2 regions of the Streptomyces sp. NPDC104367 genome follow, and region 1 is predicted to be linked to the other one. Evidence: predicted binding sites of a transcription regulator. Region 1 holds the regulator's gene; the other holds the start of a gene.
The links. The regulator HrcA, encoded in region 1, represses chaperone genes, less so after heat shock. The targets are predictions, from matches to a motif close to TTNGCACTCNGNNNNNCNGAGTGCNAA.
Positions count from the first base shown of each region.

Region 2: the regulator HrcA is predicted to act here: its motif matches at 4,679-4,705, upstream of groL (chaperonin GroEL).

Region 1 is NZ_JBVJND010000026.1:50,379-58,048, forward strand. Features, by position in the region: gene ACZ619_RS32380 (hypothetical protein) at 1-263, opposite strand, end outside; gene ACZ619_RS32385 (VOC family protein) at 426-818, opposite strand; gene ACZ619_RS32390 (16S rRNA (uracil(1498)-N(3))-methyltransferase) at 892-1,641, opposite strand; gene ACZ619_RS32395 (nitronate monooxygenase) at 1,638-2,720, opposite strand; gene dnaJ (molecular chaperone DnaJ) at 2,835-3,971, opposite strand; gene hrcA (heat-inducible transcriptional repressor HrcA) at 3,972-4,988, opposite strand; gene ACZ619_RS32410 (MBL fold metallo-hydrolase) at 5,161-5,886, shown strand; gene ACZ619_RS32415 (DUF3097 domain-containing protein) at 5,918-6,721, shown strand; gene hemW (radical SAM family heme chaperone HemW) at 6,909-7,670, opposite strand, start outside.
Region 2 is NZ_JBVJND010000051.1:31,928-39,597, reverse strand. Features, by position in the region: gene ACZ619_RS42905 (alpha,alpha-trehalose-phosphate synthase (UDP-forming)) at 1-882, opposite strand, end outside; gene ACZ619_RS42900 (glucosyl-3-phosphoglycerate synthase) at 966-1,910, opposite strand; SAM riboswitch class I at 2,068-2,210, shown strand; gene thrC (threonine synthase) at 2,229-3,512, shown strand; gene ACZ619_RS42890 (MoaD/ThiS family protein) at 3,559-3,834, shown strand; gene ACZ619_RS42885 (cold-shock protein) at 4,348-4,554, shown strand; gene groL (chaperonin GroEL) at 4,868-6,490, shown strand; gene ACZ619_RS42875 (tyrosine-protein phosphatase) at 6,761-7,670, shown strand, end outside.

The DNA of each region.
Region 1 (7,670 bases):
GTGATGTCCCGGCCGTCCTTGGTCCTGCCCTTGCAGTCGACGGAGACCACGGTCGTCTCGGACGGCGACGGCGACGGCGTCCCCGTGGCCTTGGCGGCGGAGCCGTAGGAGCCGGTGCAGGTGAGCCAACTGACGTCGACGTGCTGCCGTTTCAGCTCGGCGGTGGCGGTCTGGTCGGTGGTGTACGCGACGGTCGCGGAGTTGAGGTCGCCCGGCTGGCAGGCCACCATCGCGGCGGCGCCCAGCACGACGAGTCCCGTCATGGCCGCCACCCTGGTGCCGCGCGGCCGGCGCCCGATGCGCATCGAAGCCCCCATGACCGGCAGCCTGCCACCGTCCCGCCCGCGGCGGTAGGGGGCGTGCGGTCACTCACGTGTTCGGCCGTGTCCCCCGGGAGGGCGGACGGCCGCTGACGGCGGCCGCCGTCAGGTGCGCAGCAGCAGCCACTCCTGGAGCTCCACCAGGTTCCCCTCCGGGTCCTTGAGGTGGGCGACGCGCATGCGTGCGGTCATCGGCGCCGGGCCGTGCACCAGGACCGCGCCGCGCGCGGTGATCCGCTCGCAGTAGGCGTCGAGGTCGTCGACGCGCAGCACCACCAGGGAGCGGTGCCCGGTCGCCGTCTCCCCCAGCTCGCCCAGCACCTCGGCCATCATCGCCCGGTCCTGGAGCGCGATCCCGGCGGACCCGGCGTGCGGGCTGAACTTCTCGTACGGCCCCTGGGCCGCCCCCGACTGCGGCCGCAGCCCGAGCACCTCGGCGTAGAAGCGGTAGCAGGCGGCGAAGTCGGTGACCAGGAGCCGGACTTGGGCGAGTTCCACGGTACGTTCCCCCGGGTGTCGTGCGGCTGTCGTGCGGCTTCGGTTCGGGTGTCGTGTGCGGCTGTCGTGGGGGTCAGGACCAGCGGCCGGTGCGGCCGAGGAGGAGGGCCGCGGCCGCCGTGCCGGCGGTCGAGGTGCGCAGCACGGTGGGGCCCAGCGTGTACGCCTTCGCGCCGGCTTCCTCGAAGAGCGCCAACTCGTCCCGGGCGACGCCCCCTTCGGGCCCGACGACCAGCACGATCTCGCCCTCGGCGGGCAGTTCGGCCGTGGCCAGCGGCCGGCCGGCGTGCGCGAAGTCGGAGTGCAGCACGGCGGCGAGGTCGGCCCGGGCGAGCAGCGCCGCGACCTGCCTGGTGGACGCCGCGTCCGCGACCTCCGGGAAGCGCACCCGGCGGGACTGCTTGCCTGCCTCACGGGCGGTGGCCCGCCACTTCGCGAGCGACTTCAGGCCCCGCTCGCCCTTCCACTGGGTGATGCAGCGGGCGGCCTGCCAGGGCACGACGGCGTCGACGCCGACCTCGGTCATGGTCTCCACGGCGACCTCGCCGCGGTCGCCCTTGGGCAGCGCCTGGACGACGGTGATCCGGGGCGCCGGCGGGGGCTCCTCGCTCACCGTCGTCAGACGCACGACCAGCCGGTCCCTGCCCTCGGCGGCGATCACGTCGCACAGCGCCCAGCGGCCGGCGCCGTCGGTGAGGACGACCTCCTCACCGGTCTTGAGCCGCTTCACGGAGACCGCGTGCCGCCCCTCGGGCCCGTCCAGGACGTACTGCCCCGAGCCGTCCGCGCGCAGGTCCTCGACGACGAAGACGGGGGCCGTCACCGGTCCTCCCCCTCCCCCTTCGTCGACAACGCCGTCGACGCCGCGGCGAGCTCCTCGGCGAGGGTCTCCACCAGCTGCGCGGCGGGCAGGTCCCGGGCCATCCGGTGCCCCTGCCCGGCCCACAGGGCCATGCCCTGCGCGTCCCCGGCCTTCGCGGCGGCCTTGCGCAGCGGCGAGGTGAGGTGGTGGACCTCCGGGTAGGCGGCGGGCGCGTACGGGCCGTGCTCGCGCATGAAGCGGTTGACCAGGCCGCGCGCGGGCCGCCCGGAGAACGCCCGGGTCAGCGCGGTCCGGGTGAACAGCGGGTTGGTCAGCGCCTGCTTGTGGACGTCGGCGGCGCCGGACTCGGGGGTGGCCAGGAAGGCGGTGCCCAGCTGGGCCGCGCCCGCCCCCGCGGCGAGCACGGCGGCGATCTGGCTGCCGCGCATGATGCCGCCGGCGGCGACGACGGGAAGGTCCACCGCCTCCCGTATCCCGGCGATCAGCGACAGCAGCCCGATCCCGGACCCGTCGTTCTCCTGGACGTCCCGGTGGGTGCCCTGGTGGCCGCCGGCCTCCACGCCCTGCGCGATCACCGCGTCCGCCCCGGCCCGCTCCACGGCCAGGGCCTCCTCGACGGTGGTGGCGGTGACCAGGGTGAGGGTCCCGGCACGGCGCAGCGAGTCCAGTACCTCGCGGGCCGGCACACCGAAGTGGAAGGAGACGGCCGCCACCGGGTTGTCGAGCAGGACGGCCAGCTTGGCGTCGTACCCGTCGTCCCGGCCGCTGTCCGGGTCACCGAGCTCGGTGTCGTACCAGGCGGCCTCACCGGCCAGCTGGTGCGCGTAGACCTCCACGGCCCCCGACTCGGCGTGCTCGGGCTGCGGCATGAAGACGTTCACGCCGAAGGGGCGGCCGGTCAGCCCCCGCAACTGCTTGATCTCCTGGTACATCCCGTCGGCGGTCTTGTACCCGGCGGCCAGGAACCCCAGCCCGCCCGCCCCGGACACGGCGGCGGCGAGCTGCGGCACGGAGACCCCGCCCGCCATGGGGGCCTGCACGATCGGAAGAGGGAAGAGATCGGTCAGCGCGGAGGACATGACGGCATGTTGTCACGTCCTTCGAACAAGTCCGAATCGGGCCGCCCCCTTGGCACATGCCAGAAATTCCGGCCTCACCAGGGGCGGAGTCGGCCCGGCTCCGCCCCGGCGCCGTCAGCGCCCGTTGAACGCGTCCTTCAGGCGGCTGAACAGTCCCTGCTGGCCCGGCTGGAACTGCCCCGTGGGCCGCTCCTCGCCGCGCAGCTTGGCCAGCTCGCGCAGCAGCCGCTCCTGCTCGGGGTCGAGCTTGGTCGGCGTCTGCACCTCGACGTGGACGATCAGGTCGCCCCGGCCGCCGCCACGCAGATGCGTGATCCCGCGGCCGTGCAGCGGGATCGACTGCCCGGACTGGGTGCCCGGCCGGATGTCGACCTCCTCCATCCCGTCCAGCGTCTCCAGCGGCACCTTCGTGCCGAGGGAGGCCGCCGTCATCGGGATCGTCACCGTGCAGTGCAGGTCGTCGCCGCGCCGCTGGAACGTGGAGTGCGGCAGCTCGTGGATCTCGACGTACAGGTCACCGGCGGGACCGCCGCCGGGCCCGACCTCGCCCTCGCCGGCCAGCTGGATGCGCGTGCCGTTGTCGACACCGGCCGGGATCTTCACGGTCAGCGTCCGCCGCGACCGCACCCGCCCGTCGCCCGCGCACTCGGGGCACGGCGTCGGCACGACGGTCCCGAAGCCCTGGCACTGCGGACACGGCCGCGAGGTCATGACCTGCCCGAGGAAGGACCGCGTCACCTGCGAGACCTCACCCCGGCCCCGGCACATGTCACAGGTCTGGGCGGAGGTGCCCGGCGCCGCGCCCTCACCGTTGCAGGTGTTGCAGACGACGGCAGTGTCGACCTGGATGTCCTTGGTCGTGCCGAAGGCCGCCTCGTCGAGCTCGACCTCGATCCGGATCATGGCGTCCTGGCCGCGGCGGGTGCGCGAGCGCGGACCGCGCTGCGACGCCGTACCGAAGAACGCGTCCATGATGTCCGAGAAGTTCCCGAAGCCACCGGCCCCGAAGCCGCCCGCGCCCCCGCCGCCGCTCTGCGACAGCGGGTCCCCGCCCAGGTCGTAGACCTGCTTCTTCTGCGGGTCGGAGAGCACCTCGTAAGCGGCGTTGATCTCCTTGAACCGCTCCTGGGTCTTCGGGTCCGGATTGACGTCCGGGTGCAGCTCGCGAGCGAGCCGACGGAAGGCCTTCTTGATCTCTTCCTGCGACGCGTCGCGGCGCACGCCGAGAACGGCGTAGTAGTCCGTGGCCACTTACGACTCCGCCAGGATCTGTCCGACGTACCGTGCCACCGCTCGTACCGCTCCCATCGTTCCCGGGTAATCCATGCGGGTCGGTCCGACCACGCCGAGTTTGGCGAGTGCCTCGCCGCCCGAACCGTAGCCGACCGACACCACGGACGTGGAGTTGAGTCCCTCATAGGCGTTCTCGTGACCGATGCGTACGGTCATGCCCGAATCCCCGGCCTCGCCAAGGAGCTTGAGGAGGACGACATGTTCCTCCAGCGCCTCCAGGACGGGCCGGATCATGAGGGGAAAGTCATGTCCGAAGCGGGTGAGATTGGCGGTTCCGCCGATCACCAGCCGCTCCTCGTTCTCCTCGACGAGCGTCTCCAGCAGGGTGGAGAGCACCGCCGAGACCGTGCCGCGGTCCTCGACGTCGAAGGCCTCCGGCAGATCCTCCACCAGCCGGGGGACGTCCGAGAAGCGGCGCCCCGCGACCCGGCTGTTCAGCCGCGCCCGCAGATCCGCCAGGGACGCCTCCCCGAAGGGCGCCGGGCAGTCGACCATCCGCTGCTCGACCCGCCCGGTGTCGGTGATCAGCACCAGCATCAGCCGGGCCGGAGCGAGCGCCAGCAGTTCCACATGTCGCACGGTGGACCGCGTCAGCGACGGGTACTGCACGACCGCCACCTGCCGCGTCAGCTGCGCGAGCAGCCGGACCGTGCGCGCGACGACGTCGTCGAGATCGACGGCGCCGTCGAGGAAGTTCTGGATCGCCCGCCGCTCGGGCGCGCTCATCGGCTTGACGCCGGCGAGCTTGTCGACGAACAGCCGGTAGCCCTTGTCGGTCGGGATCCGCCCGGCGCTGGTGTGCGGCTGGGCGATGTACCCCTCGTCCTCCAGGGCGGCCATGTCGTTGCGCACGGTCGCCGGGGACACGCCGAGGTTGTGGCGCTCGGTCAGCGCCTTCGACCCGACCGGTTCCTCGGTGCCGACGTAGTCCTGGACGATGGCGCGCAGCACCTGAAGCCTGCGTTCACTCAGCATCCGGCGCCACACCTCCAGAAAGTCGTCCCCGCGGCCTTTCGGGTCCTTCGGGTCTTTCGTCTGGCACTCTGCGAGTTCGAGTGCCAGCATCCCCGGCCCAGTGTACGGCCGTCGGGTACTGACTGGGCAAGGTCGGCCAGGACCCGTGACGTTCTACGACTAGCGTCGCGGCATGACGGTGACTTGGGAAGAGCTGGGCTGGGAGCGGGTGGCCGAGGGCGTCGGCCGGTGCCGGCTGCCGGGCTGGGACTGCACTGCGGGGCTGGTCCTCGGCCCGGACACGGCCCTGATGGTGGACGCCGGTTCCAGCCTGGCGGAGGGCGCGCGGCTGCGGGTGGAGGCGCAGGCGCTGGCCGACCGGCGTGTGACCCATCTCGCGCTGACCCATCCGCACTTCGACCACGTCCTCGGCGCGGCCGCGTTCGCCGGGACGGACCTGTACGCGGCGGTGGGCACGGACGCGGTGTTCACCCACGACCGCGAGGAGCTGCGCCTGGACGCGGTCCGCAACGGCCTGCCCGCCTCGCAGGCGGCGGAGGCGGCCGACGCCCTCCCCCTGCCGCGCCACCTGGTCTCCGGCGAGTGGACCCTCGGCCTCGGCGACGGCCGCCAGGTGCTGCTGGCCAACGTGGGCCCCGGCCACACCGCGCACGACCTCGCGGTCCTCGTCCCCGGCGACCCCGAGGTGGTCTTCTGCGGGGACCTGGTGGAGGAGTCCGGCGATCCGCAGGCCGGCCCCGACGCCGTGCCGTCCCGGTGGCCGGCGGCCCTGGACCGGCTCCTGGCGCTGGGCGGCGAACGCGCCCTGTACGTGCCCGGTCACGGAGCGGTGGTGGACGCCGCGTTCGTCCGGGCCCAGCGCGACGCACTGGCCGCTCGTTTCGGCGTGTCGCGGTGACCCGGGGCGGGCTTCTCCTATCGTCATCCGAATGCGCCAGTACTCCGCCGACCTGACCCCGCCGTGGAAGAAGCCGAAGCCGGTGCCGGAGGTGGCCGCCGAACCGGGTCTGGTGGTGGAGGAGCCCGGGACGGGTTTCTGCGGCGCGGTGATCCGCTGCGAGGCGGGCACGGTCACCCTGGAGGACCGCTTCGGCAAGCACCGCGTCTTCCCGCTGGAGCCGCGCGGCTTCCTCCTGGAGGGCCGCGCCGTCACCCTCGTACGCCCCACGGCGGCGCCCGCGCGTCCCGCCCGCACCGCCTCCGGTTCGGTCGCCGTGCCCGGCGCACGCGCGCGTGTCGCCCGCGCGGGCCGCATCTACGTCGAGGGCCGTCACGACGCGGAACTGGTCGAGAAGGTCTGGGGCGACGACCTGCGGGTCGAGGGCGTCGTGGTGGAGTACCTGGAGGGCGTCGACGACCTGCCGTCGATCGTCGCCGAGTTCGCCCCCGGCCCGGACGCGCGGCTGGGCGTCCTGGTGGACCACCTGGTGCCGGGCACCAAGGAATGGCGCATCGCGCAGTCGGTGACGGACGAGCACGCCCTGGTGGTCGGCCACCCGTACATCGACATCTGGGAGGCCGTGAAACCCGCCGCCCTGGGCATCGACGCCTGGCCCCGCGTCCCGCACGGCCAGGACTGGAAGACGGGCGTCTGCCGGGCGCTTGGCTGGCCCTCGGAGAACACCGGCGCGGTCTGGCAGGCGATCCTCGCGCGCGTGGGCTCCTACAAGGACCTGGAGCCGGAGTTGCTGGGATGTGTCGAGCGTCTCATCGACCATGTGACCGTGCCCTGACCGGTACCGAGCCATTGGTTCTCCGGGACCGGCGGACCGCTCTGCGCCCGCGCGGAGGTGGTCGCAGAGGGAACGGGAAGCCGGTGTGACCGGTGGACCGCTCTCCGTCCGCGCGGAGGTGGTCCGCCGATCGGTCCGTCCACCCGGCCGGGCAGGTCACGCTCCCCGCTGCCGCGGGGGTGACCCTTCAGTCCACCAGGTCCCGCACCACCGCGTCCGCCAGCAGCCGCCCCCGCAGGGTCAGCACGGCCCGCCCCTCGTCGTAGGCGCCGCTCTCCAGCAGCCCCTCCTCCAGCGCCCGCCGCGAAGCCGCGAGCCCCTCCTCCTTCAGCAGCCCCAGCGGCACCCCTTCCCGCAGCCGCAGCTCCAGCAGGATGCGCTCCACACGCCGGTCCTCGTCCGCCAGGACCTCGCGTCCGGCCCCCGGCGACCGCCCGGACGCCAGCGCCGCCGCGTACGCCCCCGGGTGCTTGACGTTCCACCAGCGCACCCCGCCCACGTGCGAGTGCGCCCCCGGTCCGGCGCCCCACCAGTCCGCGCCCCGCCAGTACAGCTCGTTGTGCAGGCAGCGGGCGGACTCCGAGGTCGCCCAGTTGGACACCTCGTACCAGTCGAACCCCGCCCCCGTCAGCACCGACTCCGCGATCAGGTAGCGGTCGGCGTGGACGTCGTCGTCGGTCATCGGGACCTCGCCCCGCCGGATCCGCCGGGCCAGCTGCGTGCCCTCCTCGACGATCAGCGCGTACGCCGACACGTGGTCCGGCCCCGCCCCGATCGCCGTCTCCAGCGAGGCCCGCCAGTCGTCGTCGGACTCGCCCGGGGTGCCGTAGATCAGGTCGAGGTTGACGTGCTCGAAGCCGGCCGCGCGGGCCTCGGCGACGCACGCCTCGGGACGGCCGGGGGTGTGCGTGCGGTCCAGGACGCTCAGCACGTGCCGCCTCGCGCTCTG
Region 2 (7,670 bases), on a different contig from region 1:
CGTGCGGTCGACGCGGACGATGGTCTTCCGCCCTTCCCCGATCTCCGCCCGCAGCGCCGCCATCCGCTCGTCCACGTCCGGCTCGTGCGACCGCTTGCGCAGGAAGTCCGCGTCGGCCCCCAGCCCGTGCACCCCGATCCGGGTCTCCCCGGCCGCCGGGATGCCCGGCCCCAGCACGGCGTGGCAGCAGTCGACGAACGCGTCCGCCCAGCGCCGGGTCAGGAACGCCGCGTGATCCGCGCCGAGGATCCCGCTCAGCAGCTCCGCCGCGATGTCGTCGGGGAGCAGCCGGAAGTAGTCCGGCGGGGCCCAGGGTGTGTGCGAGAAGTGGCCGATGCGCAGGTCCGGGCGGAGCCGGCGGAGCATCCGGGGGGCCAGCGCCAGGTGGTAGTCCTGGATGACGGCGACGGCCCCCGGGGCCGCCTCCTCGGCCAGCGCCTCGGCGAAGGCGCGGTTGTAGGCCTCGTACGCCGCCCACTGCCGCCGGAACTCCGCGTCGAAGACCGGCTCCAGCGGGGTCTGGTACAGCATGTGGTGCACGAACCACAGGACCGAGTTGGCGATGCCGTTGTACGCGTCGGAGAACACGTCCGCTTCGATGTCGAGCATCCGGACCCGCTGCCCGCCGGTGTCCGCCTCCGGCAGCAGACCGCCCCCGGCCCGGCGCACCGCCTCGCGGTCGCCGTCGCCGAGGGCCGCGCACACCCACACCGCGTTCGCGTCGGGGCCGATCGCCGACAGCCCGGAGACCAGCCCGCCGCCGCCCCGCCTGGCGTGCAGCGCGCCGGCCGGGTCGTCGTGGCGCAGCTCGTACGAGACCGGGCCGCGGTTGGACGCGACCAGCACATCGGCACCGTCGGAGGAAGCGATGGGGGAAGCCATACGCGTCAACCTAGCCCGGCCCGGAAACGCTCAAACGTACTGCTACGCCCGATGAGCGGCCGTATACGGACCGCACGTCGAAGTCACGCCACCCGGCGCTCGGCGTACTCCGCGATCTCCACCATGGGCGGGCGCTCCTCCGTGTCGACGGAGTAGGTGCGCGGCTCGAAGCCGTCCTCGCCCCGCTCGAACTGGGTCAGGGACGGGCGGATCAGATGGCCGCGGGCCAGCCGCAGCTGGGCCGTGCGGTAGATCGCCGCGGACATCCGGCCGAGGGCCTGGCCGTCCTGGTGGCGGTGCTTGCGGACGCCGACGTCGACCTGGGCCAGGGCGTCCAGGCCGGCCAGGTGCAGGGCGTCGACCAGCATGCCCAGCTCCACGCCGTAGCCGACCGGGAAGGGCAGCTGCTCCAGCAGCGAGCGGCGGGCCGCGTACTCGCCGCCCAGCGGCTGCACGAATCCGGCCAGCTGCGGCCAGTGCATGTTCAGCAGCGGGCGGGCCATCAGCTCGGTGACCCGGCCGCCCTGCCCGGCCGCACCGGCCAGCGGGCGGTCGTACATAGCCTTGACCAGGTCCACGTCCGGGTCGGTCAGCAGCGGGCCGACGATCCCGGCGACGAAGTCGGAGGAGAACTCCTTCAGGTCGGCGTCGACGAAGCAGACGATGTCCCCGGTGGTGACCAGCAGCGAGCGCCACAGGACCTCGCCCTTGCCGGGGACGGCGGGGATGCGCGGGAGGATCTCGTCGCGGTGGACGACCCGCGCGCCCGCCGCGGCGGCCACCGCCGCCGTGCGGTCGGTGGAACCCGAGTCGACGACCACGATCTCGTCGACGAGCGGTGCCTGCCGCACGAGGTCGTGACGGATGATCGCGACGATGTCGCCGACCGTCTCCTCCTCGTTGAGCGCGGGCAGCACGACGGAGACGGTCTGACCCGTGCGCTGCTTCGCGGCGAGTATCCGGTGCAGCGGACGGTCGTTCACGGCCCAGGAGCGGGTGGCCAGCCAGCGCTCGACTTCTTCCAGCACAGTCAGCGGCTCCTCACTGTCACGATCACACTGCGAGGTGTGATCCATCTCGCGGTACGGACGACTATCTCAACTGTCCTGGCCTTCGGTTACAGTCTTGAACAACGCCGATGACCATCGCATGTCGGAGGGTCACCCGGCGCCCACAACCACATACAGCTCATCCAGAGGGGCAGAGGGAAACGGCCCGATGAAGCCCCGGCAACCCTCCAGTCGGTACTCGTGTTCACAGCGAGGCTCCCGGCTTGGGAAGGTGCCAAATCCGTCTCACGGCGAGATGCGTCGTGAGGAAGATGAGGAGAAAGGGCCTCGCCTCACATGGCTGCGCAGACTGTTGCACCCGATTCCCCGAAGACCGTAGACCTGGGCCCCGCCACGGCGCTTTCCTGCCGGGAGTGCGGTCACCGCGTCCCGCTCGGCCCGCACTTCGCCTGCGAGGAGTGTTTCGGCCCGCTGGAGATCGCGTACGACTTCTCGGACTACGACACCGAGCAGCTCCGCGAGCGGATCGAAGCGGGCCCCTCGAACATCTGGCGCTACGCGCCGCTGCTGCCCGTCCCCGCCGACGTGGCCACCAAGCCGAACATCAACCCGGGCTGGACCAAGCTCGTCAAGGCCGACAACCTGGCCAAGGAGCTGGGGGTGACCGGCGGCCTGTACGTGAAGGACGACTCCGGCAACCCGACGCACTCCTTCAAGGACCGTGTCGTCGCCCAGGCCGTCGAGGCCGCGCGCGCCTTCGGCTACACCACGCTCTCCTGCTCCTCCACCGGCAACCTGGCCGGCGCGGTCGGCGCCGCCGCCGCCCGGGCCGGCTTCCGCTCCTGCGTGTTCATCCCGCACGACCTGGAGCAGGGCAAGGTCGTCATGGCCGCGATCTACGGCGGCGAGCTCGTCGGCATCGAGGGCAACTACGACGACGTGAACCGTTTCTGCTCCGAGCTGATCGGCGACTCGGCCGGCGAGGGCTGGGGCTTCGTCAACGTGAACCTGCGGCCGTACTACGCCGAGGGCTCCAAGACGCTGGCGTACGAGATCTGCGAGCAGCTCGGCTGGCAGCTCCCCGACCAGCTGGTCATCCCGATCGCGTCCGGCTCGCAGCTCACCAAGGTCGACAAGGGCCTCCAGGAGCTGATCAAGCTCGGGCTCGTCGAGGACAAGCCGTACAAGATCTTCGGCGCCCAGGCGGAGGGCTGCTCGCCCGTCTCCACCGCGTACAAGGCGGGCCACGACGTGGTCCGGCCGCAGAAGCCGAACACCATCGCCAAGTCGCTGGCGATCGGCAACCCGGCCGACGGCCCCTACGTTCTCGACATCGCGCGCCGCACCGGCGGTGCGGTGGAGGACGTGAACGACGAGCAGGTCGTGGAGGCGATCGAACTGCTCGCGCGGACCGAGGGAATCTTCGCGGAAACCGCCGGCGGAGTGACGGTTGGAGTCACCAAAAAGCTCATTGAGAATGGGCTCATCGATCCGACGAAGTCGCTTGTCGTACTCAACACGGGCGATGGACTGAAGACGCTGGACGCAGTCGCGGGTACCGGACTCACGGCGACTATTCGACCGAGTCTCGAGTCGTTCCGTGAGGCCGGGCTGGCCTAGCCGGCAGTAATAAGCAGGCAGCCGCTCTAATCCGGAGGTTTATAACGTGAGCGTCACCGTTCGCATCCCCACCATCCTGCGCACCTACACCGGTGGTCAGGCCGAAGTCAGCGCCGAAGGCGGAAACCTCGGCGAGGTCATCGCCGACCTGGAGAAGAACCACACGGGAATCGCCGCCCGCGTTCTCGACGACCAGGGCAAGCTGCGCCGGTTCGTCAACGTTTACGTCAATGACGACGACGTGCGATTCGAGCAGGGTCTGGAGACCGCCACCCCGGCCGGGGCCGGCGTCTCCATCATCCCGGCCGTCGCCGGTGGCTGACCCAGCCCTGACGCGGCCCTGACGCCGCCCTGACCGTCCTGACGTGGGGTCGGCGGGGGTTGACGTGATGGCCGAATGACCGAACATTACCTTTGGTAACGGCCATCACCGAGTGTTCATCCGATTGCCCCCTCCGCGAGAGAAGCGGAGGGGGCAATTCTGTGTGGTTGAGCGCGGTACAGTTGGGGAACGCGCTCCCGATCTCCGGGTCGGAGGCCCCGTATTGATACCGCGGGCCCGGCAAGAAGTAGCCAAAGTGTGCGCGTTAAATGCGGCTTTTGTGGCCTTTACGGGGCCCGACTTGCCCTGAATTCCGCCGAATTCTCGCTACATTCCGGACCCCTTCCGTCCAGAATTCTCGTCCGATTGACCTGTTGCAGACGGCAGTTGGGCAGATACATTCGGCCGCGGTCGACGCGTTCCGGCGCACGCCCCCAACCATTGGGGGGTGAGGTCTGACCCGGATCCGCGAAGTGTGGATCTGTGCAAGGGCCAGTAATAGGGGAGTTAGGCATGGCTCAGGGCACCGTCAAGTGGTTCAACGCGGAGAAGGGGTACGGCTTCATCGCGGTCGACGGTGGTGCGGATGTTTTCGTCCACTACAGCGCGATCCAGATGGACGGGTACCGCACCCTGGAGGAAGGTCAGCGAGTCGATTTCGAGATCTCGCAGGGCCAGAAGGGGCCGCAGGCGGACATGGTCCGGCTGGCGACCAGCTGAAGCACGCGCCGACTGACAGCGACGTTCTTCTGTACAACTTCGAAGGGCTCGTGCCTCCCGGGGCACGAGCCCTTCGGCATGCCCGGGAGGGGGCTGACTCCGCGGGCCCGATCCCCGGGAGGCGCTTGCACTCGCCTACCCCGAGTGCTAATCATTGGCGTTAGCACTCTGAAGGTGAGAGTGACAAAGAAGGACCGGGTCGGTGAGGCCCGCAGGCCGGGTGGGGAAGGAACCACGAGGCATGTGAGCCGTCCGTCGCGGGCGCGGGCGCGGTCCGAAGGAATCACCCCCAGTCCTGGAGGGACCACTTCACATGGCCAAGATCATCGCGTTCGACGAGGAGGCGCGGCGCGGCCTCGAGCGCGGCATGAACCAGCTCGCGGACGCCGTCAAGGTGACGCTCGGCCCCAAGGGCCGCAACGTCGTCCTCGAGAAGAAGTGGGGCGCCCCCACGATCACCAACGATGGTGTGTCCATCGCCAAGGAGATCGAGCTCGAGGACCCGTACGAGAAGATCGGCGCCGAGCTGGTCAAGGAAGTCGCCAAGAAGACGGACGACGTCGCCGGTGACGGTACGACCACCGCGACCGTTCTCGCCCAGGCCCTGGTCCGCGAGGGTCTGCGCAACGTGGCCGCCGGCGCCAACCCGATGGCCCTCAAGCGCGGTATCGAGAAGGCCGTCGAGGCCGTCTCCGGTGCCCTGCTCGAGCAGGCCAAGGATGTCGAGACCAAGGAGCAGATCGCTTCGACGGCCTCCATCTCCGCCGCCGACACCCAGATCGGCGAGCTCATCGCCGAGGCCATGGACAAGGTCGGCAAGGAAGGCGTCATCACCGTCGAGGAGTCCCAGACCTTCGGTCTGGAGCTGGAGCTCACCGAGGGTATGCGCTTCGACAAGGGCTACATCTCGGCGTACTTCGCCACCGACATGGAGCGTATGGAGGCGTCCCTCGACGACCCGTACATCCTGATCGCCAACTCGAAGATCGGCTCCGTCAAGGACCTGCTCCCGCTCCTGGAGAAGGTCATGCAGTCGGGCAAGCCGCTGCTGATCATCGCCGAGGACGTCGAGGGCGAGGCCCTGTCGACCCTGGTCGTCAACAAGATCCGCGGCACCTTCAAGTCCGTCGCCGTCAAGGCCCCGGGCTTCGGCGACCGCCGCAAGGCGATGCTGAACGACATCGCCATCCTCACCGGCGGCGAGGTCATCTCCGAGGAGGTCGGTCTCAAGCTGGAGAACACGACCCTCGACCTGCTGGGCAAGGCCCGCAAGGTGGTCATCACCAAGGACGAGACCACCATCGTCGACGGCGCCGGCTCCTCCGAGCAGGTGCAGGGCCGCGTGAACCAGATCCGCGCCGAGATCGAGCAGTCCGACTCGGACTACGACCGCGAGAAGCTCCAGGAGCGCCTGGCCAAGCTCGCCGGTGGCGTCGCCGTCATCAAGGCCGGTGCCGCGACCGAGGTCGAGCTCAAGGAGCGCAAGCACCGCATCGAGGACGCCGTGCGCAACGCCAAGGCGGCCGTCGAGGAGGGCATCGTCGCCGGTGGTGGCGTGGCCCTGCTCCAGGCCTCCCAGGTCTTCGAGAAGCTGGAGCTGGAGGGTGACGAGGCGACCGGCGCGCAGGCCGTGAAGCTCGCCCTGGAGGCCCCGCTGAAGCAGATCGCCGTCAACGCCGGTCTCGAGGGCGGCGTCGTGGTGGAGAAGGTCCGCAACCTCACCCCGGGTCACGGCCTCAACGCCGCGACCGGTGAGTACGTCGACCTGGTCGCCGAGGGCATCATCGACCCGGCGAAGGTGACGCGTTCCGCCCTGCAGAACGCCGCCTCCATCGCCGCGCTGTTCCTCACCACCGAGGCCGTCATCGCCGACAAGCCGGAGAAGGCCGCCGCGGCCGCTCCGGGCGGCATGCCGGGCGGTGACATGGACTTCTGATCCGTCACGGATCGGCTCGTCCTTCTCCGAGGGCGGCATCCCCTGCTACGGCAGGAGGTGCCGCCCTCGGGCGTTTTCCGCAGGCGGGGGCAGGGGCGGGGGCGGGGGCCGGTCGTCGGCGGGGATGCGGGGGCCGGGCGCCAGCCGGGTGTCGGCCGGGCGTCGGTTTCAGGCTGGGTGCGCCGGGTGGCACAAACTGCCACTCATGCACATGCTGTCAGTCACCTGCCGTTCACCCGGCCGTCGGTAGGTGCACACAGCATCCGTCCCATGAAGCTCATCAAGCCCGCACTGCTCGCCGCCGCGGTCCTCGCCCTGACCGCCCCGGCCGCCGTCGCCGCCCCGGCCGCGGCCCACCCGGCGTCCTCCCACCGCATCCCCTTCACCGCCGCCACCGTGACCGCGAACGACGACGGCTCGTACCACGTCGTCTGGACCGCGCCCGGAGTGCGCTCGGTCGCCGTCCGGGCGAATGGGCACGTGGTCGCGCGCGGCGGTGCCACCGGTGACGTCACCGTGAAGGGGCTGCCCGCCGCCGACCGGCAGTGGTTCGACCTCGTGCCCGAGCGCGGCGGCTCGCTGCACCTCGCCGACCGGCTGGTCAAGCTCGACGGCACCGTCAACTTCCGTGACGCGGGCGGCTACCGCACCGCCGACGGCCACTGGGTGAAGATGGGCGAGATCTACCGCTCCGACGCCCTGAACAAGCTCACCGCCGCCGACGTCGCCAAGCTCGGGCGCCTGGGCATCCGCGCGGACTACGACCTGCGGACCGAGTCGGAGCGGACCTCGGCGCCGGACGTCGTGCCGTCGTACGTGACGTACCACGTGGCCGACGTGCTGGCCGGGTCCGCCATGACCACCACCATGCCGACCACCGAGGAGGCCGCCGTCCAGATGATGGTGGACGGCGAGAAGTACATGGTCAGCGGTGCCACCGCGCAGGCCGCCTACACCTCGGTCTTCGCGGGCGTGGCCGACGAGGACCAGCACGGGCTCGTCTACCACTGCACCGCCGGCAAGGACCGCACCGGCTGGTCCAGCGCCGCCCTGCTCACCGCGCTCGGCGTGCCCCGCTCGACGGTGATGACGGACTACCTCGCCAGCAACACCTACCGCGCGGCGGCCAACGCGGCCACGCTCGCCGCGATGACCCCGGCCCAGGCGAAGGTCTACAAGT